DNA from 3 places in the Comamonas resistens genome. Region 1 is predicted to be linked to each of the others. Evidence: predicted binding sites of a transcription regulator. Region 1 holds the regulator's gene; each other region holds the start of a gene.
What was found. The regulator sigma-54, encoded in region 1, starts transcription at its own class of promoters, with help from an activator protein. The targets are predictions, from matches to a motif close to TGGCANGNAANCTGCTTT.
Positions count from the first base shown of each region.

Region 2: a site for sigma-54 is predicted at 2,793-2,810, ahead of QMY55_RS01035 (TorF family putative porin). Genes of this name have one in related genera too.
Region 3: a site for sigma-54 is predicted at 2,391-2,408, ahead of urtA (urea ABC transporter substrate-binding protein). Genes of this name have one in related genera too.

Region 1 covers NZ_CP125947.1:4,946,328-4,951,944, forward strand. The annotation lists gene QMY55_RS23120 (tetratricopeptide repeat protein) at 1-565, shown strand, start outside; gene QMY55_RS23125 (aspartyl/asparaginyl beta-hydroxylase domain-containing protein) at 703-1,629, shown strand; gene QMY55_RS23130 (RNA polymerase factor sigma-54) at 1,701-3,296, opposite strand; gene lptB (LPS export ABC transporter ATP-binding protein) at 3,470-4,255, opposite strand; gene lptA (lipopolysaccharide transport periplasmic protein LptA) at 4,252-4,908, opposite strand; gene QMY55_RS23145 (thiol:disulfide interchange protein DsbA/DsbL) at 5,108-5,617, opposite strand, start outside.
Region 2 covers NZ_CP125947.1:240,617-246,233, reverse strand. The annotation lists gene QMY55_RS01050 (Bug family tripartite tricarboxylate transporter substrate binding protein) at 1-227, shown strand, start outside; gene QMY55_RS01045 (sulfatase family protein) at 435-1,763, shown strand; gene QMY55_RS01040 (DUF2165 family protein) at 1,840-2,358, opposite strand; gene QMY55_RS01035 (TorF family putative porin) at 2,855-3,607, shown strand; gene glnK (P-II family nitrogen regulator) at 3,626-3,964, shown strand; gene QMY55_RS01025 (ammonium transporter) at 3,994-5,337, shown strand; gene glcE (glycolate oxidase subunit GlcE) at 5,468-5,617, shown strand, end outside.
Region 3 covers NZ_CP125947.1:1,874,977-1,880,593, forward strand. The annotation lists gene QMY55_RS08835 (TonB-dependent receptor) at 1-1,453, shown strand, start outside; gene QMY55_RS08840 (DUF4198 domain-containing protein) at 1,469-2,200, shown strand; gene urtA (urea ABC transporter substrate-binding protein) at 2,460-3,719, shown strand; gene urtB (urea ABC transporter permease subunit UrtB) at 3,924-5,537, shown strand.

The sequences.
Region 1 (5,617 bases):
ACGGCAGGCCGCCAAGTCCCTGGACCCGACCCGCGAGCTGCGTGAGGCGCAGGCGGCATTTGACTACTCAGCCACAGCCCAGAATGAAATCCGCCTGGCCCAGGCCTTGCTGGAAGCCGGCCAGCCCCGACAGGCGCTGCAGCACTTTGAAGCCAGCATGAAGGGACCGTTCGCCAACGACCTGGAAATCCGCTGGGGCGCAGCGCGTGCGGCTCTGGATGCCGAACAGCCGCAGACGGCGCTGCAGCACCTCAAGGTCATTGCCCAGACCGATATCAATTACCGTGCAGACGAAGTCGGCCTGTTGATCGCCAAGGCGTATGCAGCCCAGGGCGACAACGCCATGGCGCGCCAGTCCTTCGAGTTTCTGCGCGTGCGCTCCGGCAGCTTCGAGGTGCTGGGCGAATACGCCATCTGGTGCACCGAGTCCGGAGACTGGGGTACGGCCCGCCGCCTGCAGGGCGAGCTTGAAAAAGCCCAGACTCACTGGAGCAGCCACCAGCGCACCCTGAACCGTGAACTGCTGCAACGCATCCAGAGCGCCTTTGCCAAGCATTCACAGTAAAAACAGGCCTCAGCCCTTACCCATCAAGCGCTGACAGCTATTGATTCAAAAGCAGCTCACAAAGCGCTTCCAGAGACCACGCAGCCGTTTGACCTGGGCCATGACCTGTTTGGAGCGGCCCGGTAAAATTGCAAACTATGGCAAAAATCATCGTTCTGGCCCTGGTGCTGCTGTTCTTCGGCTGCGGCCTGTACATGCACCTGCGCGGCAAGGTGCGCCACAAGGTGGTGAAGCAATTGTTCGACCACTCCACCTTCACGGCGCCGTTCAACGTCTTCATGCTGATGTTCAGCAAGGTGCCGCGCACGCCCTATCTGCCCACCAGCACCTTCCCCGAGCTGGCCCCGCTGCAGGCCAACTGGCGCGAGATCCGCGAGGAAGCCGTCAACCTGCAAAAGAACATGCAGATCAAGGCCGCCGCCAACAACGACGACGCGGGCTTCAATTCCTTCTTCAAGACCGGCTGGAAACGCTTTTATCTGAAGTGGTATGGCGATGCCCACCCTTCGGCCATGGAACTGTGCCCCAAGACCACAGCCCTGGTGAAGTCCATTCCCAGCGTCAAGGCCGCCATGTTTGCCGAGCTGCCGCCCGGCGCCAAGCTCAATCTGCACCGCGACCCCTATGCAGGCTCGCTGCGCTACCACCTGGCGGTGCTGGCGCCCAACGACGACCGCTGCATGATCGAGGTCGACGGCCAGCCCTATAGCTGGCGCGAGGGCGAAGGCGTGATCTTCGACGAAACCTATATGCACTGGGCCGAGAACCGCAGCGAAGGCAACCGCATCGTGTTGTTCTGCGATGTGGAACGCCCCATGACCAACGGCTTCGCGCAATGGCTCAACCACTGGCTGGGCAAGAACGTGGTGGCCGCCGCCAGCTCGCCCAACAACGAGGGCGACCCGCGCGGCATGATCAGCAAGCTGTTCAAGATCTCGTTCTACATGGGCAAGTACCGCCGCGCCTTCCGCGACTGGAATCCGACCTTCTACAAGATCCTCAAGTTCGGTCTGATGATAGGCGTGCTCGTGCTGTTTGTATGGTGGCTGATCCCCGCTAAATAAGTAAGGGCGGAGCCAAGTCACTAAAAAAGCCGCTGTGCATTGCATCAGCGGCTTTTTTGTTTTCAAGGCATTTACAGCGCCTTGCGCAACGTGGTCGTCGGTATCTTGAGCTGCTCGCGGTACTTGGCCACGGTGCGGCGCGCGCATTCAATGCCCTGCTCCTTGAGCATATCGGCCAGCTTGGCGTCCGACAGCGGCTTCTTGGGGTCCTCGGCGTCGACAAACTGCTTGATCAGCGCACGCACGGCCGTGCTCGACGCGCTGCCGCCGGTTTCCGTGCCCAGTCCCGAGCCAAAGAAGTATTTGAGCTCGAAGGTGCCCTGGGGCGTGGCCATGTATTTGGCCGTGGTCACGCGGCTGATGGTGGACTCATGCAGGCCCAAGGCATCGGCAATATCGCGCAGCACCAGCGGGCGCATGGCCAGCTCGCCATGCACAAAGAAGTTCTTCTGCCGCTCCACGATGGCTTCGGACACTCGCTGAATGGTGTCAAAGCGCTGCTGGATGTTCTTGATGAACCAGCGCGCTTCCTGCAGGCGCTGCTGCAGCGCGGCATGGCCTTCACTGTTCTTGTGACGGCGCAGCGCATTGGCATAGATGTCGTGCACACGCAGCCTGGGCATGACATCGGGGTTGAGCTGCACGGAAAAGTCGACACGGCCCGAGCTGGAACGCACCGGCCGCACAATGACATCGGGCACCACGATCTGGCGCTCCAGATCGACAAAGCGGCGCCCGGGACGCGGCTCCAGCCGGGCGATCAAGGCCATGGCCTCGCGCAGCGCCTCTTCACGCGCACCGCACAGGCTGGCCAGCTTGCGCAGATCGCGCCGCGCCAGCAGGTCCAGGGGCTGCGCACAAATGCTTTGGGCCAGCAGCAGCTGGTTGATATGCGCCGCTGTCGTGCCTTCGTCCTCTGCATCGCGGATCAGATCGCGCAGCTGCAGCTGCAGACATTCGGCCAGATTGCGCGCGCCCACGCCCACGGGCTCTAGGCTTTGCAGCAGCTTGAGCGCGATGGCAAAGCGCTGCTCCAGCTCTTCGCGCTCTTCCAGATCATCGCCCGCCAGACTGTGTGCCAGCTCTTGCAGCGATTCTTCGAGATAGCCATCGTCGTTCAACGACTCGATCAGAAAACGCAGCGCCGCCGTATCTTCGGCTCCCAGATGCAGGCTCAGCGCCTGGCGGTGCAGAAAGTCCGTCAGGCTCTCATGTCCGCGCGCCAGATCAATGGCATCGACCTCTTCGTCGTCATCACGGTTGCGCGTGGAGCCGCTGGCCGAGGGAGCATCCCACTCGCTGCTGGCTTCGCCGCCCCATTCGCCATCCTGGCCATCCAGACCGTCGGCCTCCCAGTTCAGGCTGTCCGGGGTTTCGTTGGTGGAAGGTTCCGCTATGGATTCAGAAGCTGCTTGCGCTCTTTCCGACTCTTTTTCGGATGAATACCCATCTGAAATGTTGGACTCACGTGCGCCTGCAGCTATGTCATCAGGAGCAGCTGTGCCCGGCCCATCACCATCGAGTTCCAGAAACGGGTTGTCGACCAGCATCTGCTCGACTTCCTGCGCCAGCTCCAGCGTGGACAGCTGCAGCAGCTGAATCGATTGCTGCAGCTGCGGCGTCAGCGACAGATGCTGGGATACACGTAGCGAGAGTCCTGGCTTCATCGTGATGCGGCTCTTGCCTTCTTCTTACCAATCCACAGGCTTTTGGCAAGAACCCGATTCCGCCGCCGGGCCGCCCCAAGGCGGAATCCGGCTTCGCCGGTCAGGGCCCCCTCGGGGGGCACCCGGCGTAGGGGCAGCGCAGTACACGCAGTAACGAGCGTGGGGGCCATTGCTCACATCCTGAAGTGTTCGCCCAGGTAAACGCGGCGCACATCGGCGTTCTCCACGATTTCCTCGGGCGTGCCTTCGGCCAGCACATGTCCGTCGCTGATGATGAAAGCGTGGTCGCAGATGCCCAGGGTTTCGCGCACGTTGTGGTCGGTGATCAGCACGCCGATGCCGCGATCCTTGAGGAAGCCGATGATGCGCTGGATCTCGATCACGGCAATGGGGTCGATACCGGCAAAGGGCTCGTCCAGCAGGATGAAGCGCGGCTGCGTGGCCAGGGCACGGGCAATTTCCACGCGGCGGCGCTCGCCGCCGGACAGCGCCAGCGCCGGCGACTCGCGCAGATGATCGACGCGCAACTCCTGCAGCAGGCCCGTCAGGCGCTTTTCCACTTCGTCGCGGCTCAGCGTATGGCCTTGATCGTCTTTTTGCAGCTCCAGCACGGCGCGAACGTTGTCTTCCACGCTGAGCTTGCGAAAGATCGAGGCTTCCTGCGGCAGATAGGACAGGCCCAGGCGCGAGCGCTGGTGAATCGGCATATTGCCTACGGGGTGGCCGTCGATGAAGATCTCGCCGCCATCGCTGCGCACCAGGCCCACGATCATGTAGAACGAGGTGGTCTTGCCCGCGCCGTTGGGGCCCAGCAGGCCCACAACCTCGCCTTTTTGCACGGACAGCGAAACATCCTTGACCACCTTGCGGCTGCCATAGGACTTGGCCAGATGCTTGGCTTCGAGGCGGCTGTCGGACTCACCGCTGCGGGTGCTGTTGGAGAATGTCGGCTCGATCATTTCTTCTCGTCGGCTTTCTCGCCACCCAGCGTCATGCTCTGACGCAAAGGCGTCGCGGGCGTCGCAGGCTTGGGCTGAGCGCCTGGCGTGCCATCCTTGGGAGCCATGATGGCGCGCACACGACCGCCCTGCCCCACCGAGGAGCTGGGCAGGCCGCCGCTGGTTTTCTGACCATCGACCGTATATACGTCGGTGATGTTGTTGTAGATGATGATGGAGCCCGTGACCTGGTCACTGAGCTGGCCGCCGCGATAGCGGCGCATCTCGCCACGGCGGATGAACTTGACGATGTCGGCCTTGCCGTCGTATTCGATGGTCTCACCTTCGCCTTCGATGAACTCTTCAGGCTGGCCTGGCAAGGTGTCGCGTTTCTGGCGGAAGAAGGCCCGCTTGCCGGGCTCGGCCACAATCACGCCGTACTGGTAACCCTCGGCATCCTGGCGCACATCGAGCTGCGCGCCACGCAGCACGATGGAGCCCTTGGTCATCACCACATTGCCGGTGAAGACACTGGTCTGCTTGAGCTCGTCATGACGCAGGGCATCCGCCTCGATGTTCATGGGCTTGGCACTGTCGGCCTTTTCGGCATGGGCTATGCCAGTCGCGGCCACCAGAGCACAGGCCAGCGCAAGAGGTAGGAGTGTTTTATTCATGAGAAAAAGGCACGTTTCTTGCGTTCATTGTAGTCACTCCCCTTTCGGAAGCCCGGCAGAAATCTCAGCAATAAAAATGGCCCTCACGCTTGCCCGCTTGTGTGGCCACGGCTCACACAAGCGGGTGCCTTTGTCTTGGGACGGTCCAGGGACAAAAAAGCCCGCGCATAGGCGGGCTTGCGGGGCAGCGACCTGAAGCTCAGGCCTTGCGGCTGGAGGCGACCAGCGCGTTGACCACGCGCAGCACGTTCTCCATATTGCCGGCCTTGGTGCCGTCCGTGTAGTAACGGCCGGCCACGCCCATGGCGGGAACGCCTTCCACGTCGTACTCGTTTTGCAGTTGGGAAGCCTTGCGCACCTGGTTGCTCACGGTGAAGGAGTTGTAGACCGACTTGAACTTGGTCAGATCCACGCCTTGCTTGCCGATCCAGTCAAAGATGGCGTCGTCGTTCTTCAGGCCGTTGCGCTCCACATGGATGGCACGGAACACCTTGGCGTGCAGCTGAGGCAGCAGATTCATGCCTTCCAGCGCGAAATACAGCTTCTGCTGAGGCACGAACGAAGCGTTGAACGCCACAGGCACGCGCTGCACGACCACATCGGCAGGCTGGCTCTTGGCCCAGGCTTCGAACTGGGGCTCGAAGGCATTGCAGTGCGGGCAGCTATACCAGAAGAACTCGATGACCTCGACCTTGCCGGCCGGGGCGCT
Region 2 (5,617 bases), 550 kb from region 1:
GCACGGGCTGGAACACCTTGTTCGCGCCGCAAAGCATAGCGCCGGCCACGGTGCAGCGCCTGTCCGAGCTGGTGCAGGAGGTCATGAAGGATCCCGACACCCAGCAGAAGTTTGCGGCCTCCAATCTGATCCCCGTGGTCAGCAGCGCCGCGCAGACCGAGACCATGCTCAAGGCCTATCGCACGCAGTGGGCACCCGTGGTGCAGCGTTCAGGCTTCAGACCTTGAATCCCCCTGAGGCGCTGCGCGCCTTCCCCCTGAGGGGGACGACGCCGTCGCCGCGAGGCGGCTCTTGCTCGGCGTCTCTCGCTTGAGACATGCCTTTTTAGGAGCTGCCTGCTCTTTTAAATCATGGGTTTTATATTGAAAACACACTCAAACCCTTTGTTGACAGGCGCTGCCAGCTTCTGTTTTTAGCTTTCCCTGATTTCTTCCATGACCGATCCCCGCCCCAATCTGATCTTCATCCTTGCCGACGACCTGGGCTACGCCGACCTGGGCTGTACCGGCGCACGCGATGCGCACAACAATGCCACCGACGTATCGCCAAGACTGGACGCCATGGCCGCCCAGGGCCTGCGCTTCACGCGCGGCTACGCCAACTCTGCCGTCTGCTCGCCCACGCGTTTTGCGCTGGCCACGGGTCGCTGGCAATACCGTCTGCGCGGCGCGGCCGAGGAGCCGATTGCCAGCGCGCATGGCGACAAGGTGCTGGGCCTGCCGCCCGATCACCCCACGGTGGCCTCGCTGCTGCGCGATGCCGGTTACGCCACGGCCCTGGTGGGCAAATGGCATCTGGGCTACCCGCCACACTTTGGTCCACGTCAATCGGGCTATGAGGAGTTCTACGGCTTTCACGCCGGTGGCGCCGACTACTTCGCGCATTGCGATCCGCGCGGCCGCCCCGACTTCTGGCTCAACGAAGAGCCGCATGAGGAAGACGGCTATCTGACCGATCTGCTGAGCCGCCGCGCCGTGGACTTCATCAAGCGCCAGTCGGCCGACAAGCCTTTTTACCTGTCGCTGCATTACAGCGCCCCGCACTGGCCCTGGCTGACGCGCGAAGACCGCGCGGAGTCCGAGCGCCTCAAGGGCATGGGCAAGCATGTGGACGGCGGCTCCATCGCCACCTACCAGCGCATGATCCACCACATGGACGAGGGCATAGGCTGGCTGCTCGATGCGCTGGAGGAGCAAGGCATGAGCGAGAACACGCTCATCGTCTTCACCAGCGACAACGGTGGTGAACGCTTCTCCAACAACTGGCCTTTTGTCGGCCAGAAGATGGACCTGCTGGAGGGCGGCATCCGCGTGCCCTTGTTGGCCCGCTGGCCGGCCCGCATGACTGCGGGTGCCGTCTGCGACACACCCAACCTGACCATGGATTGGTCCACCACCTTCCTGGCTGCTGCCGGCGTGAACGCCCACCCCGACTATCCGCAGGACGGCATCAGCCTGCTGCCGCTGATGCAGAACCCGCGCTGGACGCCCGAGCGCGACCTGGCCTGGCGCATGAAGCATCGCGAGCAAAAAGCGCTGATCCGCGGTGACTGGAAATATCTGCAAGTCGAGGGCATAGAGTACCTGTTCAATATTGCGGTTGACCCTCGCGAGCGCGCCAATCTGCGTGATCGCGAGCCGCAGAAACTGGCCGAACTGCGCGCCGCCTGGCAGCAGTGGAACCAGAGCCTGCCGCCGATCCCCGAAGAGGCCAAGGTCTCGCTGGTGTTCACCAGGAACGACCTGCCTCAGGCCAGTTACTGAGCCTGAAGCGATCTTCTATTCAAAGCCTGCCGGTGCACTGCCAGCAGGCTTTTTTCATTTCACGGAATGGTGAATTTCAGCGTGCCACGCTGTCCTGCGACTCAGGCAGGGCATCGTTATCCATGGTCAGGTAGATGAGCACAATCAGCAGCGTGATGAAGAAGCGGAAGGCATCGGGCACGCCATTCCATTGCTTGGACATCCACATGCCGAACCACTCTCCGCCCACGGACATGAAGGCTACTTGCCAGGTCAGAAAGCCCAGTGTCAAGCCTCCGATGGCCCAGGCCTTGGAGGCGCGAAACGCTGCAGGCCGGGCATTGCGGGCCTTGAGCAGCTTGATGCCGCCGATCCAGCACAGGATGGCGGTGCTGCCCTCCAGCGCAATGATGCCGATATAGCCCGCGTGATGTATCCATTCCTGCTGGATGGAGCGGTACATGATGCCGTTGCCGGGGAAGGTGGTGTCCATCAGGAACACATGGTGGACAAACGCGAAGTTGGTGGCGTAGTCGGTGATGTTGCCGAAGGCAACCAGCGTGGCGAAGAAAGCCATGGCAAGCACCATGGCGGCTTTGGACAGACGAATGATCATTCGAGACTCCGAATTGTGATGGATGAGGATTTGCAGACAGCTACGCGGCGGCGAACGCATAACGTTCGCCCGGCAGCAGAGCAGGGTGCCAACGGGATTGGCCAAAGAGACATGTGCGCAGGGCACAGAAGGCGCGGGGATCGGGACTGGAAAACCTGAAGCCGGTTGAGAGCTGGGGAAACTCTCGGACCGACTGGATCGAGTACCGCACCAGGAAGGGGCTCGATTGTCTTTCCAGACGCCGATATATGTCAATAAATGTACGCAACTCCCTCTACCTCTCCATGGAATGCACTTTTTTGGTGCCTTTTCTCTGCAACGCCCCTGGCAGCGTCCTGAACTCGTGACCATCTCGGCCCAGGCCTGCATGCAAGCGGTGCAGATTTCATGGGGTTCCAGACGGCTGCCCAGTCGTTGTGAGCGGAAGCAAGAGTTGGCACGGTCTGTGCTTTATCCGCTTTGTCCAAGAATTTTTTGCAAACCGGAGGAACCCCGAATGCCCAGTCTCGCTGCCAGCCGTTTCAAAACCTTCGCCAAAACCTCAGCCCTGGCCTGTGTGCTGGCCTCGCCCCTGTGGGCCCATGCACAGCTGTCGGCCAATGTGGCGCTGACCACCAACTACAAGTTCCGTGGTCAGGACCAGGACAGCAGCCGCAGCCGCGCCGTCAAGCCCGCGCTGCAGGGCGGTTTTGACTACAGCTTTGGCGACAGCGGCTTCTATGTGGGCAACTGGAACTCCTCGGTGGACTGGCTGCCCGGCAACTCGCTGGAAACCGACGTCTACGGCGGCTACAAGTTCAAGGCAGGCGACATCGACTGGGATGTGGGTGCACTGACCTATGTCTACTCGGGCAACACCCGTGGCAACACCACCGAGATCTATGGCTCGGGTACTTACGGGCCTTTCACGGCCAAGTACTCGCACACCGTCTCCAAGGACTATTTCGGCTGGGCTGGCGCACGTGATGGCTCGGGTCTCAAGGGCCGCAACACCGGCTATCTGCAGCTGTCCTACAGCCAGGAAGTCGCCCCCAAGGTGACACTGAAGGCATCGCTGGGCTACACGCATTTCTCCAGCGATATCAAAAGCCTGGGCGTACCCAACTATGTGGACTACAGCGCGGGCGGTGCCTATGACCTCGGAGACGGCTTCTCCCTCGCTGCGGTCGTGGCAGGTGCCAACAAAAAGGCCTATTTCGGTGATGTGAACAAGGCGCGTCTGATCGTGACGCTGGCCAAGACTTTTTGATTTGCTGAGGAGACTGTCATGAAAATGGTGACCGCCATCATCAAACCCTTCAAGCTGGACGAAGTCCGCGAAGCGCTTTCCCAGATCGGTGTGCAAGGCATCACCGTCACCGAAGTCAAGGGCTTTGGCCGCCAGAAAGGCCATACCGAGCTGTACCGTGGTGCCGAGTACGTGGTGGACTTTCTGCCCAAGCTCAAGATCGAAGTCGCCATTGCCGATGATCTGCTGGAGTCCGTGATCGATGCCATCGAAGGCGCGGCCCGCACCGGCAAGATCGGCGACGGCAAGATCTTTGTGCAACCGCTGGAGCAATCCATCCGCATCCGTACCGGCGAAACCGGCGAATCGGCGCTGTAACTGCCTCACGCTTTCCAAGGAAAACAGTCATGACCAAGAAGCTTTTGAGCGCAGGCCTGGGACTGGGCCTGCTGGCTGCCAGCGCAGCTGGATGGGCGCAGGATGCCGTGCCTGCAGCGGCTCCCGCCGTTGCCGCTGCAGTGGAGACCGTGCCCACGCTGAGCGCGGGCGACACGGCCTGGATGCTGACCTCCACCATGTTGGTGATTCTGATGGTCATCCCCGGCCTGGCCCTGTTCTATGGCGGCCTGGTACGCAGCAAGAACATGCTGTCCGTGCTGGCCCAGGTGTTTGTCATCTTCTCGCTGATCACCGTGCTGTGGGCCATCTACGGCTACACGCTGGCTTTTGGCGGCGAAGGCAAGTTCTTTGGCAGCTTTGACAAGCTGTTTCTGCTGGGCATCACGCCGGACACCTTGTCCAGTGCCCTCAAGACCATTCCCGAATATGTGTTCGTGGCCTTTCAATCCACCTTTGCCGCCATTACCGTGGCGCTGATCGTGGGCGCGTTTGCCGAACGTATCAAGTTCGCGGCCGTGATCGTGTTCTCGGTGCTGTGGTTCAGCTTTGCCTACATTCCCATGGCCCATATGGTGTGGGGCGGCGGTCTACTGGCCGAAGACGGCGCGCTGGACTTTGCCGGCGGCACCGTGGTGCACATCAACGCCGCTATCGCCGGTCTGGTGGGCGCCTATATGCTGGGCAAGCGCATCGGCTTCGGCAAGGAAGCCCTGCCCCCGCACAGCCTGACGCTGACCATGGTGGGTGCATCCCTGCTGTGGGTGGGCTGGTTCGGCTTCAACGCCGGCTCCGCCGGTGCTGCCAACGGCATCGCCGGTCTGGCTTTCATCAACACCATCCTGGCCACCGGCGCAGCCGCCCTGTCCTGGCTCTCGGCCGAGGTGCTGCACCGCGGCAAGGCCTCCATGCTGGGCGCCGCATCGGGTGCCGTGGCCGGTCTGGTCTGCATCACCCCTGCCGCCGGCTTTGTCGGCCCCATGGGCTCCATCGTGATGGGCCTCATCGCCGGGCCTCTGTGCCTGTGGGGTGTCTCGGGCCTCAAGCGCCTGCTGGGTGTTGACGATGTCTGCGACGTGTTCGGCGTCCACGGCGTCGGCGGCATTCTGGGGGCCATCCTGACCGGCGTTTTCTGCGCCAAGGGTCTGGGTGGCATCGAGCCCGATGGCTACAACATGGCCCATCAAGTGTGGGTACAGCTCAAGAGCGTGCTGCTGACCATCGTCTGGTCCGGCGTGGTTTCCCTGGTGGCCTACAAGATTGCCTCTCTGACCGTGGGACTGCGTGTCTCCGAAGAGTCCGAGCGCCAAGGCCTGGATATCACCTCTCATGGGGAGGTCGCCTATACACGCTGAGACACCGCGGCCTTCTGTTCAGTTTCATTACGTTGCCCCGCAGCTTGTGCTGCGGGGCTTTTTTATTCAAGCGCTCGTTTCAAAAAAATCACAGCCGCCTCTCGCCCCGCGCAAAGGCGCAGCCGCTACCATGCAGGCCATGGATTCAGCCACCAGCCACATCAAAGCCATCAGCGAGCGCATTCGCGCCGCTACCCATGACAAGACCCCTCTGCGCATTCGCGGCGGCGGCAGCAAGGATTTCCACGGTCTGTCTCTGCAGGGCGAGCTGCTGGACACC
Region 3 (5,617 bases), 2.2 Mb from region 1:
AGGCGGCGATCAGCTCAATCTGGCGGCCCAGCATTCGCATGGCGATGGTGCGCGGCCCAGCTCCGGCCATGGGCGCAGCACCATCAGCGGCACATGGAAGCACCATGTGCATGAAAAGCTCGATATTTCGCTGTCCGGCCGCTGGCATGAGGCGCGCGGCGATTCGCCCGGCTATCTGACCGAAGCGCAATGGCGGCAAGACCCGCAGGGCAAGGATGGCCATGTGGTGGGCGATGGCGCCAACAAGCACTTCGGCACGCTGCGCCTGGATGCGCAGTACGCACTGGATGCGGATACCCGGCTGCTGGGCTTTGTCTACGGAACGCAGCAGGATTTTGTGCGCTGGTTCACCCGTCCGCGCAGCGGCACCTGGATGCAGCGCGAAGAGCGCTACGACCGCAGCGTGCTGGGCGCGGGGCTGAACCTCAGTGGCAAGTCCCGTCTGGCTGCGCGCGAGCTGAACTGGATGCTGGGCCTGGAGCAGGTGCGCGAGTCCACCGATTACGGTTACTGGGATGGCCTGGTGAACCGCCGGCGCACGGCCGCGGCGTTGGACGATCGCAATACGCGGCTGAACAACATGGCGCTCTACGGCCAAGGCAGTTGGCAGGCGACAGGCTGGCTGCAGACCACGGCCGCCCTGCGCTGGGACCACTTTGACGGGCGCTGCCGCTTGCTGGGCGCGGAAACCGGTGGCGATGAATGCAACCGCATGCAGGGCCGCAGCCATGCCAGCCCCAAGCTGGGTGCCATGGCGCAGCTCAATCCGCAGACGGCGGTGCGTGCCAGCTGGTCGCAAGGCTTTGCCTTGCCCAGCGACTTTGCCAAGTACGCGCTGCGCAACAGCGAACTCGGCGCCAATATCTTTCGCCAGACCGAGCTGGGCCTGCAGTGGAAACCTTCCAGCCAGTGGCTGATCGATGCAGCCGTGTACCGCGTCACGTCCAGCAACGAAATACGCAACACGGCACCGGGTGAATATGAAAACCTGGGCGCGACCCTGCGCAAGGGCGCAGAGCTGCAACTGCACTGGCTGCCCGGCCGCAGCTGGCATCTCGAATGGGCGTACGGGCGCAATCGCTCCGAAATCACGCAGAACGCCAACGCGGCATTGCAGGGACAGCGCGTGGTGGCGGTTCCCGAGTACACCAGCACCTTGCACGCACGTTGGATGCCGCGCGGCGATGTCACCGTGCATGGCGTGCTGCGCCATGTGGGTCGCGCGCCCATCAATGCCGGCAATACCGAATGGGCCGGCAGCTATCACTGGCTGGACCTGGGCCTGCAATACCGCCTGCCGGCCAGCGTGGCACGCCATGCCAGCCTGAGTCTGTGGCTGCGCAACGCTGCCAACGCGCGCTATGCCAGTATCACCACCATGATCGGTGGCCAGCGTCTGGTCGCGCCCGGCGCGCCGCGCAGCGTGCAACTGGGCCTGCAGTTTTCACTTTGATTCTTGGGAGTCCTCATGTCTGTGTTCAAGACGCGTAAAAACATCATCGCGCGCATTCTGTGCACCACGGCCGCCGCCTGGCTGCTCTGTGCCAATCCGGCCCATGCGCATAACGTCTGGCTGGAGCCAGATGCGCAGGGCGGCTATGTCATGCAATTCGGCGGCCATGAGGGCCTTGCCGAAACCTTTGACCCCGCCAAGCTGCAGCGCGTACATGCCTATGACCTGCGCGGGCGCGAGGTGGGCTGCGATGTGCAGAACCTGCAAGGCGGCATCCGCGTCAAGCCCGATGCCAAGGCTGCGCTGATCGCGGTGGAGCTGGATAACGGCTACTTCAGCAGCACCAGGCCCGAAGGCGCCATGCTGCCCCTGCCCATGGACAAGAACCCCGGCGCAGTGCACGGCGTGCATGCGCGCAAGTTTCACAAGACCGTGGTGCAGTGGGGTGCCGTCATGCAAAAGCCGTTGGGCCAGATGTTCGAAGTGGTGCCGCTCCAGGGCCAGGCGCCCCATGCCGGTCAGCCGCTCAGGCTGCAGGTGCTGCTGGATGGCAAGCCGCAGGCGGGGGTACGCCTGTCCTGGGGCGAAAACGGCTCGCCCGCGATGACGGATGCACAGGGCCAGGCTCTCATGACGCCCGCTGCAGGCAACAACACTTTGCAGGCCATCCTGCGCCAGCCGGTGCAGGGTGATGCCAGGACGACGCAAAACAGCTACGAGTACCTGCTGCGCTTTGCCGCGCATTGATTGCCAGGCACCTCAACAGTGCCTGATGTGCGGAATGCGGCTGGAAAAGCCTGCATCTGGTGCATGCGCAAGATTTGGCACAGCAATGGTGCTGCCGCAAGGGGTGGACTGATCGCGCTGCGGCATCGCCGCGTAGGGTGAGTGAGGAAAGCAGCAGGGCCCTGAGCGGCAACCGAACTGCGGATGTTGCTGGCACGGTACTTGCATTTGAGGAGATGCGGTCAATCGTGACCGAACAAAACCTCCCGGGAGTGCTGAAATGAATCGTCGCGGAACCCTCACTACACTGGCTGCATCCCTGGCTTTGGGCCTGGGCCTGAACTCGCAGGTGTTGGCAGCAGACACCATCAAGGTCGGGGTGCTGCACAGCCTCTCTGGCACCATGGCGATCTCCGAAACCGTGCTCAAGGACACGGTGCTGATGGCCATCGACGATATCAACGCCAAGGGCGGTGTGCTCGGCAAGAAGCTCGAGCCCGTGGTGGTGGACCCCGCCTCCAACTGGCCGCTGTTTGCGGAAAAAGCCAAACAGCTGATCACGCAGGATAAGGTGGCCGTGGTCTTCGGCTGCTGGACCAGCGTCTCGCGCAAGTCGGTGCTGCCGGTGTTCGAGCAGAACAACGGCCTGCTGTTCTACCCCGTGCAGTACGAGGGCGAGGAACTCTCCAAGAACGTCTTCTACACCGGCGCTGCGCCCAACCAGCAGGCGATTCCCGCCGTCGAGTACCTGATGAGCAAGGAAGGCGGCGGTGCCAAGCGCTTTGTGCTGCTGGGCACGGACTATGTGTATCCACGCACCACCAACAAGATTCTGCGTGCCTTTCTCAAGAGCAAAGGCGTGAAGGATTCCGACATCATGGAGACCTACACGCCGTTCGGTCACAGCGACTACCAGACCATCGTGGCCGATGTGAAGAAGTTCTCCACCGGTGGCAAGACGGCCGTGATCTCGACGATCAACGGCGACTCCAATGTGCCCTTCTACAAGGAGTTGGGCAATGCCGGCCTCAAGGCCAAGGATGTGCCGGTCGTTGCCTTCAGCGTGGGTGAAGAAGAGCTGCGCGGCGTGGACACCAAGCCCCTGGTCGGTCATCTGGCGGCCTGGAACTACTTCATGAGCGTGAAGAACCCGACCAACACCGCCTTCATCACGCAGTGGGGTGATTACGCCAAGGCCAAGAACATCGCGGGCCACAAGGACAAGCCCCTGACCAACGACCCCATGGAAGCCACCTGGGTCGGCATCCATATGTGGAAGCAGGCCGTGGAAAAAGCCAAGAGCACGGATACCGACAAGGTGATTGCCGCCATGGCCGGCCAGACCTTTATCGCGCCCGATGGCTTCACCGTGAAGATGGACGAGAAGAACCATCATTTGCACAAGCCCGTGATGGTGGGCGAGATCAAGGGCGACGGCCAGTTCAGCGTGGTCTGGAAGACCAAGGGCCCGATCAAGGCCCAGCCCTGGAGTCCTTACATCGATGGCAACGACAAGAAGAAGGACGAGCCTACGAAGTAAGGCTCCCCCTGAGGCGCTGCGCGCCTTCCCCCTCTCTCGCTTTGCTTCGCAATGCGGGAGGGGGACAACAGCCTCGCTGCGGGGCGGCGGGGCCGCCTAGGCCCTTGCTTGCTGTTACTGGCTTGGATTGCGCCAGTTTGACGGGTTGGTATCCAAAACATAGCTGATGGCGCTTTCTGCTTAGGCGCTCGAATCGGATTCGATATGAAATTCACGCACAAGCCATGGATATGGGCGGCGGTTGCCGGTCTCGGCGCCTTGCTGAGCTTTGCCAGCCACGCGCTGACGGCCGAGCAGGCCTATGCCATGGCCGCGGCCGACGATGCCGAGCAACGCGTGCAGGCCATCAATCAGGCCGTGCTTGCTCCTGACGCCCAGGTTGACGGCGGGCGTCTGGCGGCCTACCTCTCAGCGCTCTCCAACGATGAAGTTCGCGTAGCTCAGGGCAGGGCCTATGTGCTGAGCGGCGACGCCGCCACGGATCCCGCGACGGGCGAGGCCGCCAAGCTGCCGGCGGACGCCGAGGAAGTCGTCAACAACAATTACCTGCGCTCCGTCATCGACACGGCGCAGGCCGCCCTGGCGCTGGGCAGCAGGGATGTGAGCGCGCGCCGCCGTGCTGCCGGAAAGCTGGCGGCCGAGCCCGATGCCGAGCGGCTGCCCGTGATCGAGAAGGCGCTGGCCGGCGAGACCGATGCGCAAGTCAGGGACCTGCTGGCCAGGGCCAGGGCTGCCAGCCTGCTGGACAGCGAAGACCTGCAGCAGCGTTTGCAGGCCGTGGAGCAACTCGCTCACCAGAAGACGCCCGAGACCCAGTTGCTGCTGAACCAGCGCCTGTCCGGGGAGTCCGATCCGGGCGTGCAGAAAGCCATCAAGGCGGCGCTGGCCGGCATCGAGGAAAGCCTGGCCTGGGGCGATCGAATCGGCGCCGCCTTCAGCGGCATCAGCCTGGGCTCGGTGCTGCTGCTCGCGGCTCTGGGCCTGGCCATCACCTACGGCCTGATGGGCGTCATCAACATGGCCCATGGCGAGCTGATCATGATCGGTGCCTATGCCACTTATCTGGTGCAGGTCGCATTCCAGCGCTGGGTGCCAGAGGCTGCTTTTGGCTGGTATCTGGTGGTGGCGATCCCCGTTTCCTTTCTGGCCGCCGCCCTGGTGGGGGCGATTCTGGAGCGTGGCGTGATCCGTTTTCTCTACGGTCGCCCGCTGGAGACCTTGCTGGCCACTTTCGGTATCAGCCTGGTACTGCAGCAGACCGTGCGCAGTGTGTTTGGGGCGCAGAACGTGGGGGTGGAGAACCCCGGCTGGATGAGCGGCGGCATTGCGCTGCTGCCCAATCTCACGCTGCCATGGAACCGCATCGCCATCATCGTGTTTGCCTTTGCCGTGCTGGCGGCCGTGGCCCTCATGATCGCCAGGACGCGTCTGGGCCTGTTTGTACGCGGCGTGACGCAGAACCGCGCCATGGCCTCCTGCGTGGGCGTGAACACCGCACGCACCGACACCTATGCGTTTGCACTGGGTTCGGGCATTGCCGGGCTGGCGGGCTGTGCCTTGAGCCAGATCGGCAATGTGGGGCCGGATCTGGGCCAGAACTACATCGTTGACAGTTTCCTGGTCGTGGTGCTGGGCGGCGTCGGCCAACTGGCCGGCACGGTCTATGCGGCCCTGGGCCTGGGCGTGCTCTCCAAGCTGCTCGAAGGCTGGACCGGCGCCGTACTGGCCAAGATTGCCGTGCTGTTGTTCATCGTGATCTTCATTCAAAAGCGTCCGCAAGGAATCTTTGCCTTGAAGGGCCGCAGTGCGGAAACATGAAACACCCCCTGAGTCGCTTCGCGCCTTCCCCCTGCAGGGAGACGACACCCTCGGTGCGGAGCGGCCCTTCCGCGGTGTCT